Regions from separate parts of the Pantoea sp. X-Soil-ISGK-285 genome, predicted to be linked through region 4. Evidence: riboswitches for the same ligand, from Rfam matches in the RefSeq annotation. Region 4 holds a riboswitch; each other region holds the start of a gene.

Region 1 (5,508 bases), on a different replicon from region 4:
GCGAAGAAATGCAGCTGCGGCTGATAGGTAATCGCTAAGTCCGCCTGCCTGGCTGCCACCAGACGCGGCGGCAGCGCCGGATCGGAAGGTGGCACAATGTTAACCTCCAGCCCTTCTGCCGCAAACGCGCCGGTCTGCTGGGCCACCATAATTGGTGCGTGATCGGGATTGATATACCAGTCGAGCACCAGTGTCAGTTTCTCCATCGCCTGAGCCTGTGTGGCTAAAGTGGCGCTGAACAGCAGGGTAAACAGAGGCATTTTTGTCATGGGTTGTCTCATTGGTTTAGTCATTAATGTGTCTCAGGTGCCCAGCTAATCAGGCGGCGCAGCAGGATGTCGAGGGTCAGCCACAGGGCTAGCGTCATCAGCACCAGAATAAACAAGGCGGCGAAACAGAGGTCGCTCTGCATCCGGGCGTTGGCATTCAGCATCACGTAGCCCAGCCCTTCGGCCGAGCCGACCCATTCACCGATGATTGCGCCTATTGGCGCGACGGCTGCCGCCATCCGCAATCCTGAGCCCAGGGCGGGCAGCGCGGCTAACAGCCGGACATGGCGCAGTTGCGCTGCAGGTGATGCGCCCAGCGTGCGAGCCAGATCGAGATAGCCGGGCGTGACGTGACGCAGGCCATCAAAAAAGGCGGAGGTCACCGGGAAGAAGATCACCAGGACGGCCATCGCGACTTTGGCGCCCATGCCGAAACCAAACCAGAGCACCAGCAGCGGCGCCAGGGCAAAAACCGGAATCGCCTGGCTGGTGATCACCAGCGGCATCATCCAGCGCTGCAGCCATGGCGAAAAGGTCATGCCCAGCGCCAGCACGCTCCCAAGCAGCACGCCGAGGGCCATGCCGCTGACGATCTCGGTCAGGGTAATCAAAGTGTGATGGCCGAGATAACCTGCGTTTTGCCACAGTGCGATGGCGACCGCAGCGGGTGAGGGCAGCAGAAAGGCCGGAACCGAAGTCAGTGTGGCGAGCCACCACAGCGCAATTAGTCCGGCAAACAGCATCACTCCACGGTGAAGACCGGCAAAACCTTTGTGTAATCTCATCCCGCTATCCTGCTCAGCTGCTTCAGCAATGCGGCCTGACTCTGCAATACCTGTATGTCGTCTGCAGCCCGCGGTGGCTGGCCCGCCAGGGGCGGGCAGGTTTCAATTCCCGCAGAACCGATCATAAGCACGTGGTGACTGAGCCGACAGGCTTCGGCGGCGTCATGGGTAATCAGCAGCACGGTGTGTCCGACCAGCACTTCTGCGGCCAGCGTCTGGATCTGAGGGCGGGTGAGTGCATCCAGTGCGGAGAAGGGCTCATCCATCAGCACAACGGGCTGACGGGTGTAGAGGGTGCGGGCCAGCGCGGCGCGCTGACGCATCCCGCCGGAAAGTGTCGCGGGTCGCGCGTTCGCAGAGTGGCTCAGACCTACCCGCATCAGCAGATGCTGCGCCCAGTCGCGATCAACCCTTTCACCTCTCAGACGACTGGCGAGACAGACATTTTGTTCAACCGTGAGCCACGGATAGAGCAGATCCTGTTGCCCCATCCAGGCGATGCGTCCGGTCAGTGGCAGGCCGTCGCTGCCGCTGACCTGCCCGGCGGTGGGTGGCGTCAGACCAGCAATGACCCGCATCAGGCTGCTTTTTCCGACGCCGCTGGCACCCAGTAAAGCGGTAAAAGCACCGCCCGCGATCTCCAGATCAAGCTGGCTGAAGAGTGGCTGCTGGCCATAATTCAGGCTGAGCTGGCGAATTGAAATGCCTGGCGGCACCGGACTGCACGGCAGGTTCATGAGCTGATCCGCTGGGCGGCAGCATGGTTGAGACCCATCTGCCAGAAAGCGGCTTCCAGCCGGGTCGCGGTGGTGAAGATCTCCGCCAGCGGGTTAAACCGGTGTTCACCGGCGCGCTGCCGGGCCAGGGTTTCAAACAGTGAAATTGAGGAGCGAACGCCAGCCAGATAGGCTTCGTCGCCGTAATTTTCTATCCATGCCGCGTAAGGATTCCCCTCAAAGCGGGTTGCGGGATCATGCAGTAGTGTCAGGCCAATTTCAGCGTAACCGGCAACGCACGGCATCAGCGCGGTCAGCAGCTCCAGCGCATCCCCGGTGTGACCCACGTCCAGCACGTAGCGGGTGTAGTTGAGCGTTTCCACTGCCTCGGGTTCGCTCGCCATTGCCGCCTCGCTGATGCCCCATTGCTGGCAGTAAGCCTGGTGAAGTGGCAGTTCGCTGACGATAGCGTTAAGCGATGCCGTTGCGCTGCGTAAGGCTGCTGGCTCGGAAAGTTTGCTGATCAGCAGGCCCCAGGCACGGGCGAAGTGCAACAGAAACAGATAATCCTGGGTGAGATAGTGGCGGAAGGCGGCGGGTGGCAGGGTGCCCTGACCGAGTTGCCGCACAAAATCGTGCCCGATATAGGCGTGCCATTGACTGCCCGCCTGCTGGCGCAGACGACCATAAAAGCCGGTGTCGAAAAGCGGATGTGACATAGGATCTCCAGTAACAGGGAGATCCGGGCATACGGTCTGGAACAGGGAATGTTGCAGGAGATGACGCAGAAAATCTGCCGACCCGTCCCTTCGCTGGCATGACCCAGATCAGGTTCAAAGGGTTCGGCTTACGCCATCTCAGCCCATTACAGGACACCCCTCGGAGACATTGGTTATACGATAATTACTGCCGGAGTACAACGGCAGAAATAAGCGTTCTGTTCCGGCGTTGCTGTCGCGCCAGTAACAGCATGACGATAGATTTTAAGTGACGTTGTCACTCAAGATCCGCACCATTACTGGCAATGACTTTTTTGTACCACCAGAAGGATTTCTTCCGCGTGCGCGCCAGCGTGCCGTTACCCAGGTCGTCGCGGTCAACATAGACAAATCCGTAGCGCTTGCTCATTTCACCCGTTGAGGCGGCAACCAGATCGATACAGCCCCAGCTGGTGTAACCCATCACTGGCACGCCATCCTCGATCGCGTCGCCCATGGCGCGGATATGTTCGCGCAGATAGCTGATGCGGTAATCATCGTTGATCTCGCCATTTGATTCGATCTCATCGCGCGCGCCCAGGCCATTCTCCACCAGAAACAGCGGCTTCTGATAGCGGTCATACATCATATTCATCGTGATGCGTAAGCCTAGCGGATCGATACCCCAGCCCCACTCACTGCGCGGTACATGGGGATTGGTCAGGGATTTCACCACATTGGCGGCGCTGCTGTTCTGCTCGTTCATTTCTGCCGAGGCGCAACGTGAGGCGTAGTAGCTGAACGAGACAAAATCGACGCTGTTTTTCAGAATGTCGTCATCGCCGTCAGCGATCTCAAGCGTCACACCTTTTTCACGGAATACGCGGGCGGCGTAGGCCGGATAGGCCCCACGCGCCTGCACGTCAATAAAGAACAGGTTTTCGCGATCCTTTTCCAGCGCAGCCCAGACATCTTCCGGCTTGCTCGACCAGGGATAGAAGTTGCCGCCTGCCAGCATGCAGCCGACCTGGTTCATCGGATTCACTTCATGCGCGATGCGCGTCACCAGCGCGCTGGCGACCAGTTCATGATGGGCCGCCTGATACTTTACCTGATCCTTGTTCTCACCGGGTTCGAACACCAGACCGGCGCCGGAAAAGGGGCTGTGCAGCAGGATATTAATCTCATTGAAGGTCAGCCAGTATTTCACAAGGCCATCAAACGCCTCAAAGCAGCTGCGGGCATAGCGGGCAAAAAAGTCGACCATTTTGCGATTGCGCCACGAGCCATATTCAGTCACCAGATGCATCGGCACATCAAAGTGACAGAGCGTGACCAGCGGTTCGATATTATATTTCCGGCACTCCTCAAAGACCGCGCGGTAAAAGGCGATGCCTTGCGGATTGGGCGTCAGTTCATCGCCATTGGGATAGAGACGGCTCCAGGCAATCGACGTGCGGAACACGCTGAACCCCATCTCCGCCATCAGCGCAATGTCTTCCGGATAGCGGTGATAAAAATCGATGGCTTCATGGCTGGGATAAAATTCATCGTCACGCAGGGTAAAACGCTTTTCCAGACCGAGTTTGACCGGCATACGGTGCAGTCCATGTGGAATCATGTCGACGGTGGTTAAGCCCTTTCCGCCCTCACGAAAGCCGCCTTCACACTGGTTGGCGGCCAGTGCGCCGCCCCATAAAAATCCTTGCGGAAACCTTGAATCAGACATGCAATCCTCTTTTCCGGGTCAGCATGACCCTTTCCTTTAGTGGCTATTAATCGCGTTAGCGCGTTCGGTAACGGGCGCAGGTTGCGTTGCGCTTTCTGGTGCGGTTTTGGTTTCAGGCTCGGTTTCAGGAATATCTTCAAAACCTAACAGCAGCGTCAGCACAAATGAGAGCACCACAGACAACACCATGACCGCACCGACCCAGACAATACTCATGGGATTGGTGGGATCGAAGAACTGTACGCTGGTAAACAGGCCGGGAGAGGCCATGGAGTGGCTGGCCAGCCCGCCAATGCCCGCGACCGCGCCACAGATAAAACCACTGATCAGACAGGCGATCAGCGGTCGTTTTAAACGGACCGCAACGCCATACAGCGCCGGTTCTGAAATGCCGGCAATAATCGCTGATGCCGCCGCTGCCAGCGCGGTCTGGCGCAGTTCACGGTTTTTGGTCCGGAACGCCACCGCCAGCGACGATCCCCCCAACGAGAGGTTGGCACCAATCTCTGACGGCATCACCATGCCCTCTTTGCCGGTTTCGGCAATGGTCTGGATGATGGTGGGGGTGAACACCCGATGCATCCCGGTCATCACCAGCAGCGGCCAGATTGCGCCCATAATCGCGACGGAAAGCCAGCCAAGATAGCCATGCACGGTGTAGACCAGCGCGGAGATGCCGCTGCCGATCCAGATACCAATCGGACCAATCAGCACAATCGCGATGGGTGCCGCAATCAGCACAATCAGCATCGGTTTCAGGAAGTTTTTAGTGACGGCAGGGGTAATACGATCCACGCCGCGCTCAATGTGCGACAGGATCCAGGTCATCACCAGCGCCGGGATCACCGTATAGGTATATTTCACTGCGGTCACCGGGATGTAAGCAAATTCCACCGCCTGACCCTGTGCCGCTTTCGCCATCAGCTCAACAAAATTGGGATGAACCAGTACACCGGCAATGGCGATCGCCAGCGACATGTTCGTTTTGAATTTCAGCGCCGCAGAGGCGGCTACCATGATCGGCAGGAAGAAAAATGCGCCATCGCCAATCACGTTGAGGATGACCAGCGTTGATGAGCCTTTCTCAAACACGCCCGCCATATCCAGGATCATCGCCAGCAGCTTAACCATTGACCCGCCAATAATGGCCGGAATCAGCGGCGACATGGTGCCCACCAGCGCATCAAGAATCCCTGCGCCGATGCCTCGCAGCGTGATTTTACGTTTCACGGGTGCAGTCGATGTCGCTGCGGGCGATCCCAGCTCCAGCACCGCCTGATAAGCCTGTGACACGTTGTTACCAATGATCAC
Region 2 (5,508 bases), 2.0 Mb from region 4:
GACCGGCGCCGGTGGCGATGCGCAATGAGGTAAACGTCGCCTGCCAGAGAGCAGGCTGCGCCAGCGCGCCGCGCAGTCCGCCGTGCAGACCATCGATGATGACCGCCGCCAGCGGGGGCAGCAGCAGGATCAGCGCCAGCAGGATCAGCAGCGCATCAACCAGCTGCGCCCCGCGCGAATCCTGCGGATCGCGCCAGCCGTTCAGCTGGCTGGTTCCGGCGGGAATGGCCTTACTGAAGCGCTGGCTGAGCAGCACCAGCGTCATGCAGCAGCCAAGCTGGATCAGCGCCAGAAGTGCAGCGCGTCCCGGATCGTAGTCATAACTCAGCGCCTGGAAAATCGCCAGCTCGATGGTCGTCGCCTGCGGGCCACCGCCCAGTGAGAGCACGGTAGCAAAGCTGGCGAAACAGAGCATGAAGATCAGCGCGCCGGTCGGCAGCAGCTGACGCCGCAGCCATGGCCACTCCAGCAGACGAAAATGGTGCCAGCCGCGCAGGTCGAGCTGTGCCGCCAGCTGACGCTGTTCCGCCGGAATGCTCTCCAGCGCCTGCAGCATCAGGCGGGTCGCCAGCGGCAGGTTAAAGAAGACGTGCGCCAGCAAAATGCCCGACAGACCGTAGGGAGAGAAGTGGTAATCAATCCCTGCCAGCTGGCACAGCTGCGCCAGCCAGCCGACACGACCATAGACGGTGAGCAGACCAAATACCGCCACCAGCACCGGCAGCACCAGGGTCATGGCGCACAGACGCAGCAGCAGCTGACGGCCAGGGAAACGGCGTCGATAGAGCGCGCGCGCCAGCGGCACCGCTGGCAGCAGCGACAACAGCGCGGAGAGCAGCGCCTGACCAAAAGAGAAGGCGATAACGTGATGCAGGTAATCATCCTGCAGCACGCTGCGCCAGTCATTCTCTGGCGCGGCGCTCCAGAGTGCACCGAAGGCCAGCAGCGCCACGCTGATTAACAGCAGCGTGGCGAGCGAACCGGGGATAAGCCAGCGCGGCATCAGCGGCTGACGGCGCGTTGCCACTGGCTGATCCAGCCTGAACGCTGGCTGGCAACCTCTTCCGGCGAGAACTGCAGGGCGGTGGCGGGCACAGTGAGCGCGCTAAAACCGGCAGGCAGCGGCGTGTCGATTACCGGGTACATCCAGTTACCGGTCGGGATAGTGCGCTGGAAGTCGGGTGACACCATAAACTTCATGAATTGCTGTGCCAGCGCCGGCTGTTTGCTGCTGGCTAACTGCGCGGCAACTTCAACCTGCAGATAGTGGCCCTCTGCAAACGGCGCGGCGGCATAGTTCTCTTTTTTCTCTTCGATGATGTGGTAAGCCGGTGAGGTGGTGTAGCTCAGCACCAGATCGCCTTCGCCCTTGAGGAACAGGCCATAGGCTTCACTCCAGCCTTTGGTCACCGTCACGGTTTTCTGCGCCAGCTTTTGCCACGCCTGCGGTGCCTGATCGCCATAGACTTTCTGCATCCACAACAGCAGGCCTAAGCCGGGGGTGCTGGTTCGGGGATCTTCGTAGATCACCCGCCACTTTTCCGGGCTGTCGACCAGCTCTTTCAGGCTTTTTGGCGGATTCTTCAGCCGGGTTTTGTCATAGACAAACGCGAAGTAGCCATAATCAAACGGCACGAAGGTGGTGTTGTGCCAGCCGCCGGGCAGTTTTAATGTCGAGGAATCGACCTGACTTTCGGCAAACAGACCGGTTTTCTGCGCCGCCTGTACCAGATTGTTATCCAGCCCCAGTACCAGATCGGCTTTGCTGTTTTTTCCTTCCATTCGCACGCGGTTCAGCAGCGACACGCCATCTTCCAGCGTGACGAATTTCAGCTCGCAGTTGCACTGCGCCTCGAAGGCTTTTTTAACCGCCGGTCCAGGGCCCCAGTCAGCGGAGAAGGAGTCGTAGGTGTAGACCGTGAGAACCGGCTTAGCCGCCAGAACGGGGGCGGAGAGTAACAGCAGCACCGGCAGAACTTTGTTTAACACTTTGCGCTCCTTCAGGAGAATAGGGGATGAGTCGCAAAGGATCTGAGCACAAAGGCCTCCCAAATCCCTACGTCGGTATTAACCGAATCAGGTTCGACGGGTATCTCTCAGCTGCTTGCTGTTGGCAGGCGGCACCCCGTTGAGAACGTCACATTCTAGTCATTTCAGCGCCGGGGCGAAAGCCTCACAGCGCGGGTGGCGCGAACCAGGCGGATTTAAAATCAAACCAGCCCAGCGTATTCATCCGAACGCCGCGCATGCTGCGCTGACCTTCAAGCAACAGCCAGTGGTGAAACAGCGGATGAAGACCCGCTTCTTCGACTAACTGTTTACTCCATTCGGCCAGCGGCAGCGTTTTCTCGCGCCAGCGGGCCGCATCGCTGTGCCAGTCGATCGGCAGACAGTGATGCAGCAACGGGATCTCATAAAGCTGCGCAAACAGAGAATAATTCAGCGGCAGGGTAAAGTTCACGCTGCCAAGCCAGATATCACTTTCCGCTTCGCCCTGATACCAGCTTTCGTAGCTGATCTCGCGGGTCTCCAGCGTGACGCCATGTTCTGCCAATAGCGGACGCAGCGCGTTAGCGATGCCTTCATGCTCCACGTGCTGGCTGTACCAGGTCAGCGTCAGGTGGGTTAAGCCGGGCGGTTTTTCCACTGGCGTCAGGTCGCGCCGGTGATGCCATCGCGGCAGCAGGCCATACGCCGGAAACCAGTAGCGCTGGTAGCCGACACCGGCGTGATTGAGCAGGGCGATAGGATTAAACAGGTAGCTGACCCAGCGCCGGACCGCCTCGTTGCGTCCCTGTTCTGAACGCTGGTCGAACAGCAGATAGTAGCAGCCCTCTTCAAGGCGGCTCTCCTCCTGAACCTCATCGGCTCCGTCGCCCTGCAGACGGACACCGGCATAGACCAGCTCATCGCTGATGTCGGGCAGTACCCAGATCGAGACATCATCAATCAGGGCGCGAAAACCAAAATAGTCATCAAACGCTTCGATCTTCAGCTGACTCTCCTGATTGCGGATCACCCGGTAAGGACCGGTGCCAACCGGCTGGCGGGCAAAATCGTGCAGCGTCGGCCATTCGCGCGGCAGGATCATCGCACTGACGCTGCCCAGCAGCCAGGGCAACCCTTCATCGGGCTGGCTTAAGCGGATATCCAGCGTCCAGGGCGCGGGCGAGTCGATCTGCTCGATATGGGAAAAGAGCGGATGAGGGCGCTGACGCTCAAGCGTGGCCAGCACATCCTCCATTTCCAGTTCTCTGCCGTGATGAAAGCGAATCGCCGGACGCAGAAAAAAGCGCCAGTGAAGCGGGGAAGTCTGCTGCCAGTGGTGCGCAATATCGGGCTCGATTTCCCCGTTTTCCTCATTTATCCGCGTCAGGCCGTTGAAAATCTGTCGCGCAATGTGGGTTTCGGAGCGCCGCAGCGGCGAACCGGGCAGCAGATTGAGCAGCGGACGATAGTAGAGCACCCGCAGGATATGCTTGCCCTGACGGAAACTGCGGCCCAGATGCGCGGCGATCATCTGCCGTACCTGATTTTTATCGCCCACCAGCTGGACCAGCTGATCGATGCGATCCTGCTCCAGCAAATCCTCGGCACGCTGCTGCTGCAAAGCCAGTCCGGTATAGCAGAAGGTAAGCTGTGAACGCTTGCCGCGTCCGGCTTCCGCCTGCCAGATTAGCCAGCCCGCGGCCTGCATCCGGTTGAGCAGATTGCGCATATGGCGGCGCGAGCAGTGCAGCAGGTCAGCCAGTTCGCTAAGGGTAATCTCCTGCGTTTGCCCCTGACAGCTCTGCCACAGGCGAATGAACTGCTGCTTCAGACGTGATGAGGACATAAAAGAGGAACTCCCGATGAAAAGCGCTCTGTTTTTCTTGCCCTATTTTAAGAGCAAACTTTACGTTATGGGAAGAGCGGGAGGCATTCAGCACTGAATGGCGTTCGACCCTGACTTCGCTGTTCAGCGGAGTGCTTTTCTGAGTAGGGTGCATTTACACCGCCAGCAGATGATCTCTGCTGGCTTTTTTCATGTTGCGCGGTATCGTCTACCCTTCTTTTTCCCCTCTGTTTGTTCTGTAAGGGATTTCGGTATGAAATCGCTGTTAACGCGGCAGCGCCGCATCAATCCGGTTTACCTCGCTTTTATGGTCGCCTCGTTCATGCTGGGCATCGCGGGCGCACTGCAGGCGCCGACGCTCAGCCTGTTTCTGACGCGCGAGGTGCAGGCGCGGCCCTTCTGGGTCGGACTGTTTTTCACCATCAATGCGGTGGCCGGTATCGTGGTGAGCATGCTGGTGGCAAAGCGCTCTGACAGCGTCGGCGATCGTCGTCATATCATTCTCTTCTGCTGCCTGATGGCGCTGGTCAATGCGCTGCTGTTTGCCTTTACCCGCCACTATCTGACGTTGCTGACGCTGGGCGTGCTGCTGTCGGCGCTGGCCAGCGTCTCAATGCCTCAGCTGTTTGCGCTGGCGCGGGAATATGCCGATCAGTCGGCGCGTGAAGCGGTGATGTTCAGTTCGGTGATGCGTGCACAGCTGTCGCTGGCGTGGGTGATTGGGCCGCCGCTCTCCTTCGCGCTGGCACTGAACTACGGCTTTGTGACGCTATTTATGGTGGCCGCCGCGCTGTTTCTGATCTGTATCCTGCTGGTCTGGTTCACCGTGCCGTCGGTGCCACGTTCGCAGCCTCTGATGCAAAGCGGCGGGCTGCCGCTAAGTGGCTGGCGCGATCGGGATGTGCGTTTACTGTTCCTGGCCTCAGTCGCGATGTGGACCTGCAACACTATGTATATCATCGATATGCCGCTCTATATCAGCACCACGCTGGGCCTGCCCGAGAAGCTGGCCGGTCTGCTGATGGGGACGGCGGCAGGGCTGGAGATCCCGGTGATGCTGCTGGCCGGACATTACGCGCGGCGTATCGGCAAGCGCCGGTTAATGCTGATCGCGGTGGCGGCTGGCGTACTGTTTTATCTGGGGCTGGTGCTGTTCAATTCCCGCACGTCGCTGATGGTGTTGCAGCTGTTTAACGCGGTGTTTGTCGGGATTATTGCTGGCATAGGGATGCTGTGGTTTCAGGATCTGATGCCAGGACGGCCTGGTGCGGTGACCACCATGTTCACCAACTCGATCTCGACCGGCATGATTCTGGCTGGTGTTATTCAGGGCACGCTGAGTGAGCGACTGGGACATGAGGCGGTTTACTGGCTGGCATTCGGGCTGGCTATTGTGGCGCTGGTGATGTCGGCACGGGTGCGCGACGTATAAAGAAGAAGGGCGACCCGATGTCGTAATGCCAGCCAGTTAAGCGACAGGTGATAACGCAGTCTGGTGCCGCTCAGGGGCTGGCGGTCCTCGCGCCGCTGCGCGGTTCCTTCACTTCATTCGCCTGCCTGACGGACCGTCGGGGATGGCACATCCTGTGCCGCCCCGCCTTTCGCCCGCGTCCTGCGGGCTCTCCTGGCAGACTCATTCTGTTCAGCGCTGCGGATTGCCTGCTCCTGATCGC
Region 3 (5,508 bases), on a different replicon from region 4:
AAGCTGATCCAGATGAACTGCTGGTAGATCTGTTTTGCGAGCAATGGCCTCAGCTAAGGACGATTTTCCGCTGTTCGAGGGACCCATAATACAAATGCGTGGCCCAAGCGCGTCCAATGGAAGTGCACTATTCACAACGTCTCCTCTGAATTAACCCTGTCTGAAATGGATAAATGCGTACTGCTCTGAAACTTTCCTGTGCACCCCGCAAAGTCTTAAACGCTGCCGGGAGCCGTTGGCTGGTCAGCCTGGGGATTCTGAACCTTTTCTGGATCAAAGTCAGGCCGCAGCGGCGATGATAGCCAGACTTGCCCTGAGACGTCTTAACCCAGGCAGCAATAAGATTTCGGTAAAGATTGGTTACATTTTGCCGATAAATTGTTCAACCAATCAAACCGTAGAGGGCATTATGGGGTTAATCAATGGCGTGACAACAGAGGTGGCAAGAGGATATTTAGCCACGCTCACCGTAACAAACAGATCTGAGAACACGACTAAAGAAACTATTACCGGAAAAGAATTACCTGCCAGTGTGGTGGTGATCTCGCCCGAGGCAAGAGCGCGCCTGGTGCAGGCTATCGCTGAGCCCATTACGGCAGAGCAGCAGGCCAAAAATTCAGAGGAACTGGCAAAGACAAAGTCATCCGGTCAGGGACCGTCCGTTAACCTCGGATATGCGTTATTCAACGATCCCTACACCAGCTGGGACGCCAGAACATTTACTCCGCTTCTGAGTATGACGGCTGCCAATACGCAGACCGCTATGGATGAGTTTGCCGCTGCACTCCATGAGGTGCTGGCTGAGGGCCAGGTGGGCCGTAATCAGTACGATAATTCGGATACCTCGGAAGCCATGGCGCTGACCCTGACGCAGTCTAAGCTCCATAAACTGATAGAAAAATATGTCTCCGGCGATAACCAGAAGCAGGCGAATGAGATTGCTGATGAGATGATAAGCGTCAAAGTTGCCATTCGTGAACGTCAGACGTTGCTGGGAGCACAGGATACGCTGGCGTTAGCCATACGTCATGGAACACGCGACATGCAGGAGAGCGCACGTGACTATCTAAGCCAGGTTAAGAGCGCAACCGCACGGCCACAGGCGGAGCTGGCCGGGATGATGGAAGCCATGAAGTCGGGCCGTGATATGGAATCTGTCTTCAGCACCTTTGCCGATTTGATTCGTGCCACGCCGAATCCTGACAACAAAGCACAGCCCTCCATTGATGGCGCACTCAGTCAACTGGAGGTTTATCGCCAGCAGTGGCAGGCGTTCACTGAAAAATACGCTTCTTAATGTTCTTATGATCCTGCAGGCAGCACCTCCGTCCCGGCGAAGCAATTTGCCTGAAAGCGGCGTCTGCAGAATCTCCTCCTGGCGTTACGCAGTCAGGCGCTGCGCTGAGAGACTGTTAATCCCACGCGCTGTCAGCACTCCACCCAGAAAGTGACCCTCTGCCAGAAACCGCAGATACCGCTCCGGACAAAAAGCACAGATTACACATTTACAAATTTAAATGTGTAAATATAATGTCGCCTCTTCACACATCAGAGGATTTTTTGTCATGCCGTCACTTTTTACCCCCTTGAGTCTGGGCGACCTTCAGCTTCGTAACCGCATTGTACTGCCGCCGCTGACGCGCTGCCGCAGTGAACAACCGGGCAACATTCCCGGCGAGATGATGGTGGAGTACTACCGCCAGCGTTCCAGCGCGGGACTGATGATCACCGAAGGCACCCAGATTGAGCCTCGCGGGCAGGGCTATGCATGGACGCCGGGGATCCACAGCGAAGCGCAGATCGCCGGCTGGAAAAAGGTTACAGAGGCAGTACATCAGCAAGGGGCCACGATTTTCTGCCAGCTCTGGCATGTTGGCCGCGTGTCGCATAATGAACTGCAGCCGGGCAAGCAGGCACCCGTTGCCCCTTCAGCCATTGCAGCCGATAACGTCCGGGTATTTATTGAAACCGGACCCGGCGCCGGCATATTGACCGCACCCAGCGAGCCACGCGCACTGACTACATCGGAAGTTAAAGAGATCGTAGAGCTTTACCGACGCGCGGCGGAGAATGCCAAAGCGGCCGGTTTCGACGGTGTGGAACTGCATTCCGCCAACGGTTATCTGATTAACCAGTTTATTTCTGAGCACACCAACTTCCGTACGGATGAATATGGCGGATCTGCTGAGAATCGTCTGCGCTTCCTGCGAGAAGTCGTTGAGGCGGTCAGCTCGGTATTTGGCAGCCACCGCGTTGGCGTCAGATTTGCGCCTCTGTTTACCAGTACCGACGAAGAGCGCGTCTATCTCGGTCTGGTTGAAAGTGATCCACACGCGACCTACATCCGCGCAGCAGCACTGCTGAACGAGCTGGAAGTTGGCTATCTCTCCATTGCTGAAGCCGACTGGGACAACAGCCCGGAGATGCCAGAGAGCTTCCGGGTCGCGCTGCGGGAAACATTCCGCTCTCCGATCATCTATTCGGGTCGCTACACGGCTGAAAAAGCACAGCATGTGCTGGAAAAAGGCTGGGGCGATCTGTTTGGTTTTGGCCGCTCATTTATCGCTAATCCCGATCTGCCCGCGCGGATTAAATCAGGATATCCGCTGAATGAGGTCGATCACGCCTCCCTGTATGGCGGCACTGAGAAAGGCTATACTGACTATCCATTTTATCCATCCTGATATTCTGTGAGGCGGCATGTCACCCGAAAATGCCCTGAAGTTACTGTCCAACCCGACCAGAGTGGCAGTGCTGAAGTGGCTTAAAGATCCTGACGAAGCGTTTGCGGGCTATACCCAGCTCTATCCCTTCGATCAGTATGGCGTCTGTGCCAGCCTCATACAGGACAAGGCGGGCTTATCACAGCCCGCCACCTCGTTATGCCTGAAAGCACTTCACAATGCGGGGCTGGTTGAAGCCAGCAAAGTCGGGAAATGGACTTACTATCGCCGCGCCGAACCGCGCATTCGTGAAATAACCGATGCGGTAACCCAATCGCTGCAGGCGCTTTAAAAGCGACGGCGTACAGGGTAATGTAGATGTCAGCGCCATCCTTCTGAGGGTGACTTCACCGAACGCATTAACTCAGGGTCAGAAAATGTTTATGTCAGTTCAGTCTTTCACCACCGTCACCACCACCACCGCCTCTGGCGGCGGCGTGAGCGACTCTGTGACTGGCACCTGACACAACAGATTCTCACTCCCCGCCGAACCGGACGGGGAGCTGTTCTCCGTTCTTAAAAACTGAATGGAGACAGGTCATGGTTACATCTGAAAGTGCACTTTTAATTATCGACATGCAGCAGGGCCTTTTTAATGGTCCGGAGGCTCCCTTCGCCGCAAATTCGATCTTGTCGAACATCTCACTTCTCATTACTAAAGCCCGGGCTTCTGCCGTCCCCCTCTTTTTCGCACGACATATCGGCCCGGATGATTCCCCTTTTAACGAGCAAAGCCCGCTGACGCGCCTGATCCCGGAATTGCAGGTTAACCCGCAGAGTGATGTCGTCTTCACCAAAAGATATCCCAGCTGTTTCAGGGATACTGGCCTGCAGCTTCAGCTGAAGCAAAAGGGCATTAAGCAACTGGTGATTGCGGGGATGAAAACGGAGTTCTGCGTTGATACTACCTGTCGGGCAGCCCCGGAGCTGGGTTTTAACGTCGTACTGATTTCCGATGCGCACACCACCGTCGATAATCCCCACCTCTCTGCGGAGAAGATTATTGCGCATCACAACCAGACGCTGGCGGGCCCCTTTTTGACGCTGGCAACCGCAACTGACTGGCATTTCGGTTCTGCCGGTTAAGTCCGATTTTCTGACCCGGTTCCATGCAGTCTGCTTGACGAAGCTGTCTGCTTAACTTACAACTAAACCCGTCAGGGGAGTCTCGCCAGAGAGACTGAGAGGCTAATAGCGCACCGCGCGGCTTAGCGACCCTTAGAACCTGACCCAGTTGATACTGGCGTAGGAAGACGGGTATCTCATCAGATACTTGCCGCAGGGGCGCATTCGCAACGTTCCTGCCTTTTCCCTCTGTATCATGGGTCTTCGTTAACTGATAACGAGGCCACATTGAAAAATCTCATCCTGAATCTTTCTTTTCCTGTCCGGTGGACACCATGAGCCGCTGGTCGGTGCTCGGCAGCGGCGTTGCCGGGCTTTGTGTCGCCACGCTGCTGCTGGAGCGGGGAGAAACGGTCGAAGTTATTACTCAGCCTGACTGCCGTGCGGCCTCGCACTGGGCGGGCGGCATGCTCGCGCCCTGGTGTGAAGCAGAAAGCGCACCGCCACAGGTGATCGAATGGGGCCAGCACGCGGCCAGCTGGTGGGCGAAACGCGTTGATGGCGTGGAACAGCAGGGTACGCTGGTGGTTGCTCCGCCGCGTGACAGCCGCGAACTGACGCGCTTCGCCAGCATGACGCAGCAGCATCAGTGGGTCTCTCCCGGTGACATTGAGCCCGCGCTGGAAAACCGCTTTGCCCGCGGCCTGTTTTTCGCCGCAGAGGCGCATCTCGAACCGCGCCGCGCCTTGCAGCAACTGCGCGACAAACTGCAACAGGCTGGCGTCCTCTTTCACAGCGGTAAACCCGGCGGCAAAATCATCGACTGCCGTGGCATCCACGCCACCGATCGGCAGCCCGCCCTGCGCGCCGTGCGGGGCGAAATGGTGATCCTGCACACATCCGACGTACAACTCTCCCGTCCTGTCCGGCTGCTGCACCCGCGCTTTCCCTGCTATCTGGTGCCGCGTGACGGGGGCCACTTCATGCTGGGTGCCACCATGGTGGAAAGCCACGACAGCAGCCCGATCAGCGCCCGGGCGATGATGGAACTGCTCAGCGCCGCTTACAGCCTGCACCCGGCGCTGGCTGAAGCGCGGATTGTGGAGAGTGGCACCGGTCTGCGTCCTGCTTATCGGCAGAACCTGCCGGAAGTCCGCTACGAAAATGGCCGTTTCTCACTTAACGGCCTCTACCGCCACGGCTTTTTGCTGGCCCCGATCATGGCTGAAAAACTTATGTTGCAACTGACTCAGGAGATGACTCATGCGCGTTGAACTGAATGGCCGCACGATTGAAACCAGCGCAACGACGCTGGCGGAACTTATGGCGGAGCAGCAGATCGATCCGCGGACCGTCGCCACCGCGCTGAACGGGGAGTTTGTACCGCGTAGCCGCTATGCCAGCCAGCAACTTGAGGCGGGCAACCAGCTCGAAATCCTGTCACCGATGCAGGGAGGTTAACCATGTTCTATCAATTTACTCCGCAATCCCGATTTCTGCTCGGCACGGCCGGTTATCCGTCACCGGACATTCTGCATCAGGCGATCAACGCGTCAGGCGCGGAGATTATTACCGTCAGCCTGCGACGGGAAGGCAGTGAAGGCGGCGCTTTCCGCACGCTGCTGCAACAGCTCAACAAACGTATTCTGCCGAATACGGCGGGTTGCCACACGGTGAAAGAGGCGGTGACGACGGCGCAGATGGCGCGTGAACTGTTCGA
Region 4 (5,508 bases):
CAGCCTGAGGTGGCGATTATCTCCATGACCGTCACCGAGAAAGGCTATTGCCACCAGCCTGCCAGTGGCAATTTAAATCCCGATCACCCTGACATCGTGCATGACCTGCAGAATCCGCATTCGCCGCGTTCGCTGCCCGGTCTGATTCTGGCCGCGATTCGCCGCCGACGGGATCAGGGCTTACCCGCCTTTAGCGTGATGTCCTGTGACAACATGCCGGAAAATGGTCACGTGACCCGCAACGTTGTTGTGCAACTGGCACAGCATCAGGATCCGGCCCTGGCAGACTATATTCAGCAACACATTACCTTTCCCTCCACCATGGTCGATCGTATCGTTCCGGCCATGACCGATGCAGCGTTTGCGGCACTAAGCGAGCGTCTGGGTTCCGATGACCCGGTTGCGGTTGAAGCGGAGCCCTTCTTTCAGTGGGTGATTGAAGATAACTTCGTCAATGGCCGTCCGGCGTGGGAAAAAGCGGGCGCAGAACTGGTCAGTGACGTTCTGCCCTATGAAGAGATGAAACTGCGCATGCTCAATGGCAGCCACTCTTTTCTGGCCTATCTCGGCTTCCTGGCCGGTTATGAATACATCAGCGACTGCGTGGCCGATCCCCATTTCCGCGCCGCCGCCCGTTCACTGATGATTGATGAGCAGGCGCCGACGCTGCGTACCCAGGGCGTGGATCTCAACGCCTATGCCGATTCGCTGATCGCCCGTTACGAAAACCGTGCCATTAAACATCGCACATATCAAATCGCCACTGACGGATCGCAAAAATTGCCACAACGCATGCTCGACAGTCTGCGCTGGCATCTGCAGCGCGGTAGCCGCTGCGACCTGCTGCTGCTGGGCGTGGCGGGCTGGATGCGCTATGTCGGCGGCGTCGATGAACAGGGTCAGCCGATTGAGATCCGCGATCCGCTGAAAGCCACGCTGGCAGAGACGGTTGCCGGTAGCGAAGAAGGCGAAGCACGTGTCCGTGCGCTATTGGGTCTGCGCGACATCTTTGGCGAAGATTTAGCGCAGAACGCCGATCTGGTTGCCCGACTGACGACGTATTATCAGCAACTGACGACTCAGGGCGCGCGGGCGACGGTGCAACAGTGTATGAGCCAGGCATAACAGCCGGTGACAAAGCGCTGGCGCAGACGCAGCGCGCTGATTAGACTGACACTTTCCCATCGCGCTGGCCCCTGCCAGCCGTAATATGGATATTGCTGCATGTCGATCGCCTATACCATTACTACCAGCGAACCGGTAAATCAGCAGATTTACCGGTATCTGCGCAAAGATATCGTCACTTGCGCAATTCAGCCGGGCTCGCTGCTCTCGGAAAAAGAGGTATCCGCGCGCTTCAACGTCTCACGCCAGCCGGTGCGCGAAGCGTTCATCAAGCTGGCCGAAGCCGGACTGGTACAGGTATTGCCGCAGCGTGGCACTTTCGTGCGCAAAATCTCCGCTAAGCGGGTGGCGGATGGCCGCTTTATCCGGGAGGCCGTTGAGGTGTCGGTGGTTCGCCGTGCGGCACTGGAGATTGATGATCCGGCTCTGATGGCGCTGGAGCATAACCTGCAGCTGCAGCGGATGGCCGCTGAGCGGCATGACAGCCAGGCTTTTCTCACTCTGGACGATGAGTTTCATCGCCTGATTGCTGAAAGCATTGACTGTAAGCTGGCCTGGGAAACGGTGGAGAACATCAAAGCGGCCATGGACCGGGTGCGGTTTCTGACGCTGAGTGAAGTCTCTCCACCGGACAAGCTGATTGAGCAGCATGAAGAGATTTTTGCGGCGCTGAAGCGTCATGACGCCGATGCAGCCGAAGCGGCAATGCGTCGTCATCTGCAGGAGATGATCTTCTCTATCACCCCGATTGCCGAGCGTAACAGCGCCTGGTTTGAAGCACCCTGAACCTGAAACCGCCCGCACCACCTGATTACCAGGTCGATGCGGGCCTTCGTCATTACCACCATTGATGAAAATGGTGAACCGGTCCGATACCCTTCCCGACCTCCAGCGAATCCGCCTGCAGCAGCGCCTGCTGTAACCAGTTTTTGGCTTCCCCAATCGTCTCTGCCCAGTCAGCATGACGTGGTCGCAACGCGGCTAAGGCTGCCGACAGCGTACAGCCTGTGCCGTGCGTATGACGGGTATTTACCCGCGGCGTACTGAATCGCTGCTCTGCTGAGTGCGTGATCAGCCAGTCCGGGCTCTCCGCCGCCGCAAGGTGACCGCCCTTCATCAGCACAGCCTGACAGCCCAGTGCCAGCAATGCCCGTCCCTGCTCGCGCATCTCCTCTTCATCTGCCGCAATGGCGCAGTCCAGCAACGCCGCCGCTTCCGGAAGATTAGGTGTGATCAGCGAGACCTGCGGCAATAACAGCTCCCGAACACTGGCTACGGCGTCTGGCGAGAGCAACGCATCACCACTTTTCGCGACCATGACCGTGTCCAGCACAACAAACGGGATTGCCGCACGCATCAGCCGTTCCGCAACCTGCTCCACGATAGCCGTTTCTGACAGCATGCCAATTTTTGCACTGTCGATGCGCACATCACTGAGCACCGAATCAAGCTGGGCGGCCACAAATTCAGGCGTAATGCGATAAACCGACTGCACGCCGCAGGTATTCTGTGCCACCAGCGCGGTAATGACGCTGGTGCCATAGGCTCCCAGAGCTGAGAAGGTTTTCAGATCGGCCTGAATACCAGCGCCGCCGCTGGGATCGGTACCCGCAATCGTCAGAGCGTTAATACGCTTCATGATTACCCTCCAGCGTCCAGAGTGCATCGATAAACGCCGTAGCAAAGCTGCCGGGTCCGGCAGCCTGCGCCGCCGCCTTTTCACCCGCCAGCGCCATCACCTGACAGGCGGCCGCGACATTCATCAGCCGATCGCCAGCCAGAGAGCTGAAACCCGCCACCACTGCCGAGAGGGCGCAGCCGGTCCCGACTACCCGTGTCATTAAGGGGTTTCCACCGTGTACAGCAAGGAGTCGCTGACCATCGGTGGCGTAGTCCACTTCACCGGTGACGACCACCAGCGTGCTCCAGGTTTCCGCGAGCTGTTGGGCCGCATCGAGTGCTGCATGCGCCTGATGCAGCGTGTCGACACCGCGCCCGCCGCTGGCCTGTTGTGCCAGCGCCAGAATCTCTGACGCATTACCCCGAATCACCGCCGGTTGCTGGCTTAACAATTGCTGGCAGAAGTCACTGCGCAGCGTCAGCGCGCCGACGGCAACCGGATCGAGTGTCCAGGGCGTGCCCGCCTGATTAGCCGCAGTGACGGCAGCCTGCATCGCCTGCTGGCGCTCGCGGGTTAAGGTGCCCACGTTAATCAGCAGTGCATCGGCCATGCTACTGAACTGGGCGGCCTCAGCGGCATCGATCACCATCGCCGGTGAGGCATGGAGTGCCAGCAACACGTTGGCGGTGAAGTTCTGGACCACGTCATTGGTCATACAGTGCACCAGCGGTGACTGGCGGCGGAAAGCGTGCAGAATGGGCGCGAAGTGCGCGGCAGAAAGGTGTTGAGATTGATGTGTCATCGTAGCTCCCAACCGGCGAACAAGAAGGCGAATGCGGTCAGGCATCAGACTTCCCTACGCTGGCATTATCCAGTTCAGGTCAGCGGGTTTTTCTCAGCCCTTTCCGTGTGGAAAGCGGCACCCCGAGTCGTGTTACGGCTTGCAGCATAGGCAAGCCGCGCAGCGAAAGCAAGCGACTCCCGCCTGGGAAATAATCAGAGCTGAAACAATTCACATGATCCCGATCAACGCCTGAGGGTGCAAAAAAAGGCTTAATGCTGCGGGTTAACGAGATACCTCTTTATAGGTAGCCCCGCTTATTACCCGGATGGGTAATATTTCCCGCATTGACTCTGGTTACCCCATAATAATTAACCTGCTCGCAGCATCATCGTAAAAAACACTTTATTTCATGGAGTTAGAAAACTCCTGAAGCGGAACTTCATACTATTCAGGATGTATGATGCGATTTTTAGCGCTTATTCCACACCGCCATCGATGGCAGGATATTAATATTGAACGCAAGGGTGCCGTGGCACCCAATGGCAGACAGTACCTCTCCACCTATATCTCCGCCCGTTGCACAGGCTGTGGCGAAATTATTCACCGTGTCTATTATCGCGACATCAGCGATCGGCAGGCGCGCCGCTGGTTAGGTTAACGTCCCGGCAACGGTCATTCCGGACACAGTTCAGGTTAACAGTTAGTTAGCAATTTGTTAGTCTGGTAACTAATCATCGTCTGACCAGACTCTCTCTATGCCACTGCTGTTTGAAAGCTTAAGCCATCAAATTTACCTGTCAGCCCCGCTGTTTATCCTGATCCTGCTGGGGTACTGCCTGACGCGCCTGGGGAAATGGCCCGCCAGCATCAGTGAAGGGATGAACCGCTTTGTGTTTAACGTTGCTCTGCCCTGCATGCTGTTTCGGGTGATGAGCACCTTCTCGCAAAGTCCGCCGGTGGATGCGCGCCTGTTGCTGGCCTTTTTCGGCAGTTGCCTGCTGGTGTTTATCGTGGGACGACTGCTGGCAACAAGGCTGTTTAATCTGGATGGCGTAGCGGCGTCGGTTTTTGCGCTGGGCGGCATCTTTTCCAATAACGTCATGCTGGGGATCCCGGTGGCCACGGTACTGCTGGGGCCAGAAGCCCTGCCCCCGGTGGCGCTGGTGCTGGTGTTTAACAGCCTGATCCTCTGGACCTTACTGACCGTTTCGGTCGAGTGGGCGAAACAGGGCAGCTTCTCGCTGGAAGGACTCTGGCGCACCCTGCTCGGCGTGCTGAAGAATCCGCTGATCATCGGTATTCTCAGCGGTACAGCCTGGAGCTTTCTGCAACGTCCCTTGCCGCTGCTGGCCGCTGAACCGCTAAAGATGCTGGCCTCACTGGCTGCACCTCTGTCGCTGGTGACGCTGGGCATGAGCCTGGCACACTATCGGGTGCGGGATGGCTTAAAAGAGAGCTATACCATCTGCCTGCTGAAGCTGGTGCTGCAACCGATGACGGTATGGGCTATCGCGTGGCTGACCGATCTGCCGGCGCTGGAGAGTAAAGTGGTGGTGCTGCTGGGATCGATGGCAGTCGGGGTTAACGTCTATCTGATGTCGCAGAAGTTTAATGTCATTACCGGCCCGGCGGCGGCGAGCATGCTCTTTTCTACCGTGTTTGCGGCGGTGACAACGCCAATCTGGATGATGCTGATGACGCTGACGGGCTATTAACAGGCTAAAAAAAAGCCCCTCAGCACGCGTGCTGAGGGGCTATTGTCTGGCTAACTAAATGTTACTCAGCCGATTTGGTACGAATCAGATAGTCAAAAGCGCTCAGTGAGGCTTTAGCACCTTCGCCGCTGGCGATGATGATCTGCTTGTACGGTACGGTGGTGCAGTCGCCCGCGGCGAACACGCCTTTCAGGCTGGTTTCGCATTTACCATCGATGATGATCTCACCCATTTTGTTGCGCTCAACCGCACCTTCCAGCCAT

Evidence for each region. A riboswitch is a leader RNA that binds a small molecule or an ion and turns the genes downstream of it on or off. The one in region 4 is predicted to bind thiamine pyrophosphate.
Region 1: linked by a shared signal. The riboswitch ahead of tenA (thiaminase II) and the one ahead of thiM (hydroxyethylthiazole kinase) in region 4 are both predicted to bind thiamine pyrophosphate.
Region 2: linked by a shared signal. The riboswitch ahead of thiB (thiamine ABC transporter substrate binding subunit) and the one ahead of thiM (hydroxyethylthiazole kinase) in region 4 are both predicted to bind thiamine pyrophosphate.
Region 3: linked by a shared signal. The riboswitch ahead of AC6I8B_RS21090 (FAD-dependent oxidoreductase) and the one ahead of thiM (hydroxyethylthiazole kinase) in region 4 are both predicted to bind thiamine pyrophosphate.

The regions. Positions count from the first base shown of each region.
Region 1 covers NZ_AP035939.1:88,859-94,366, forward strand. The annotation lists gene AC6I8B_RS19685 (ABC transporter substrate-binding protein) at 1-269, opposite strand, end outside; gene AC6I8B_RS19690 (ABC transporter permease) at 293-1,054, opposite strand; gene AC6I8B_RS19695 (ABC transporter ATP-binding protein) at 1,051-1,791, opposite strand; gene tenA (thiaminase II) at 1,788-2,489, opposite strand; TPP riboswitch at 2,558-2,660, opposite strand; gene AC6I8B_RS19705 (6-phospho-beta-glucosidase) at 2,767-4,197, opposite strand; gene ascF (PTS cellobiose/arbutin/salicin transporter subunit IIBC) at 4,234-5,508, opposite strand, start outside.
Region 2 covers NZ_AP035938.1:719,901-725,408, forward strand. The annotation lists gene thiP (thiamine/thiamine pyrophosphate ABC transporter permease ThiP) at 1-1,027, opposite strand, end outside; gene thiB (thiamine ABC transporter substrate binding subunit) at 1,003-1,989, opposite strand; TPP riboswitch at 2,036-2,138, opposite strand; gene sgrR (HTH-type transcriptional regulator SgrR) at 2,174-3,835, opposite strand; gene AC6I8B_RS03280 (MFS transporter) at 4,089-5,267, shown strand.
Region 3 covers NZ_AP035939.1:384,584-390,091, reverse strand. The annotation lists gene AC6I8B_RS21115 (P-loop NTPase family protein) at 1-135, opposite strand, end outside; gene AC6I8B_RS21110 (hypothetical protein) at 410-1,297, shown strand; gene AC6I8B_RS21105 (alkene reductase) at 1,566-2,684, shown strand; gene AC6I8B_RS21100 (ArsR/SmtB family transcription factor) at 2,701-3,015, shown strand; gene AC6I8B_RS21095 (cysteine hydrolase family protein) at 3,264-3,809, shown strand; TPP riboswitch at 3,873-3,992, shown strand; gene AC6I8B_RS21090 (FAD-dependent oxidoreductase) at 4,124-5,062, shown strand; gene thiS (sulfur carrier protein ThiS) at 5,052-5,249, shown strand; gene AC6I8B_RS21080 (thiazole synthase) at 5,252-5,508, shown strand, end outside.
Region 4 covers NZ_AP035938.1:2,724,825-2,730,332, forward strand. The annotation lists gene AC6I8B_RS12960 (mannitol dehydrogenase family protein) at 1-1,125, shown strand, start outside; gene AC6I8B_RS12965 (GntR family transcriptional regulator) at 1,225-1,911, shown strand; gene thiD (bifunctional hydroxymethylpyrimidine kinase/phosphomethylpyrimidine kinase) at 1,964-2,764, opposite strand; gene thiM (hydroxyethylthiazole kinase) at 2,751-3,548, opposite strand; TPP riboswitch at 3,583-3,683, opposite strand; gene AC6I8B_RS12980 (hypothetical protein) at 3,991-4,188, shown strand; gene AC6I8B_RS12985 (AEC family transporter) at 4,286-5,245, shown strand; gene ahpF (alkyl hydroperoxide reductase subunit F) at 5,307-5,508, opposite strand, start outside.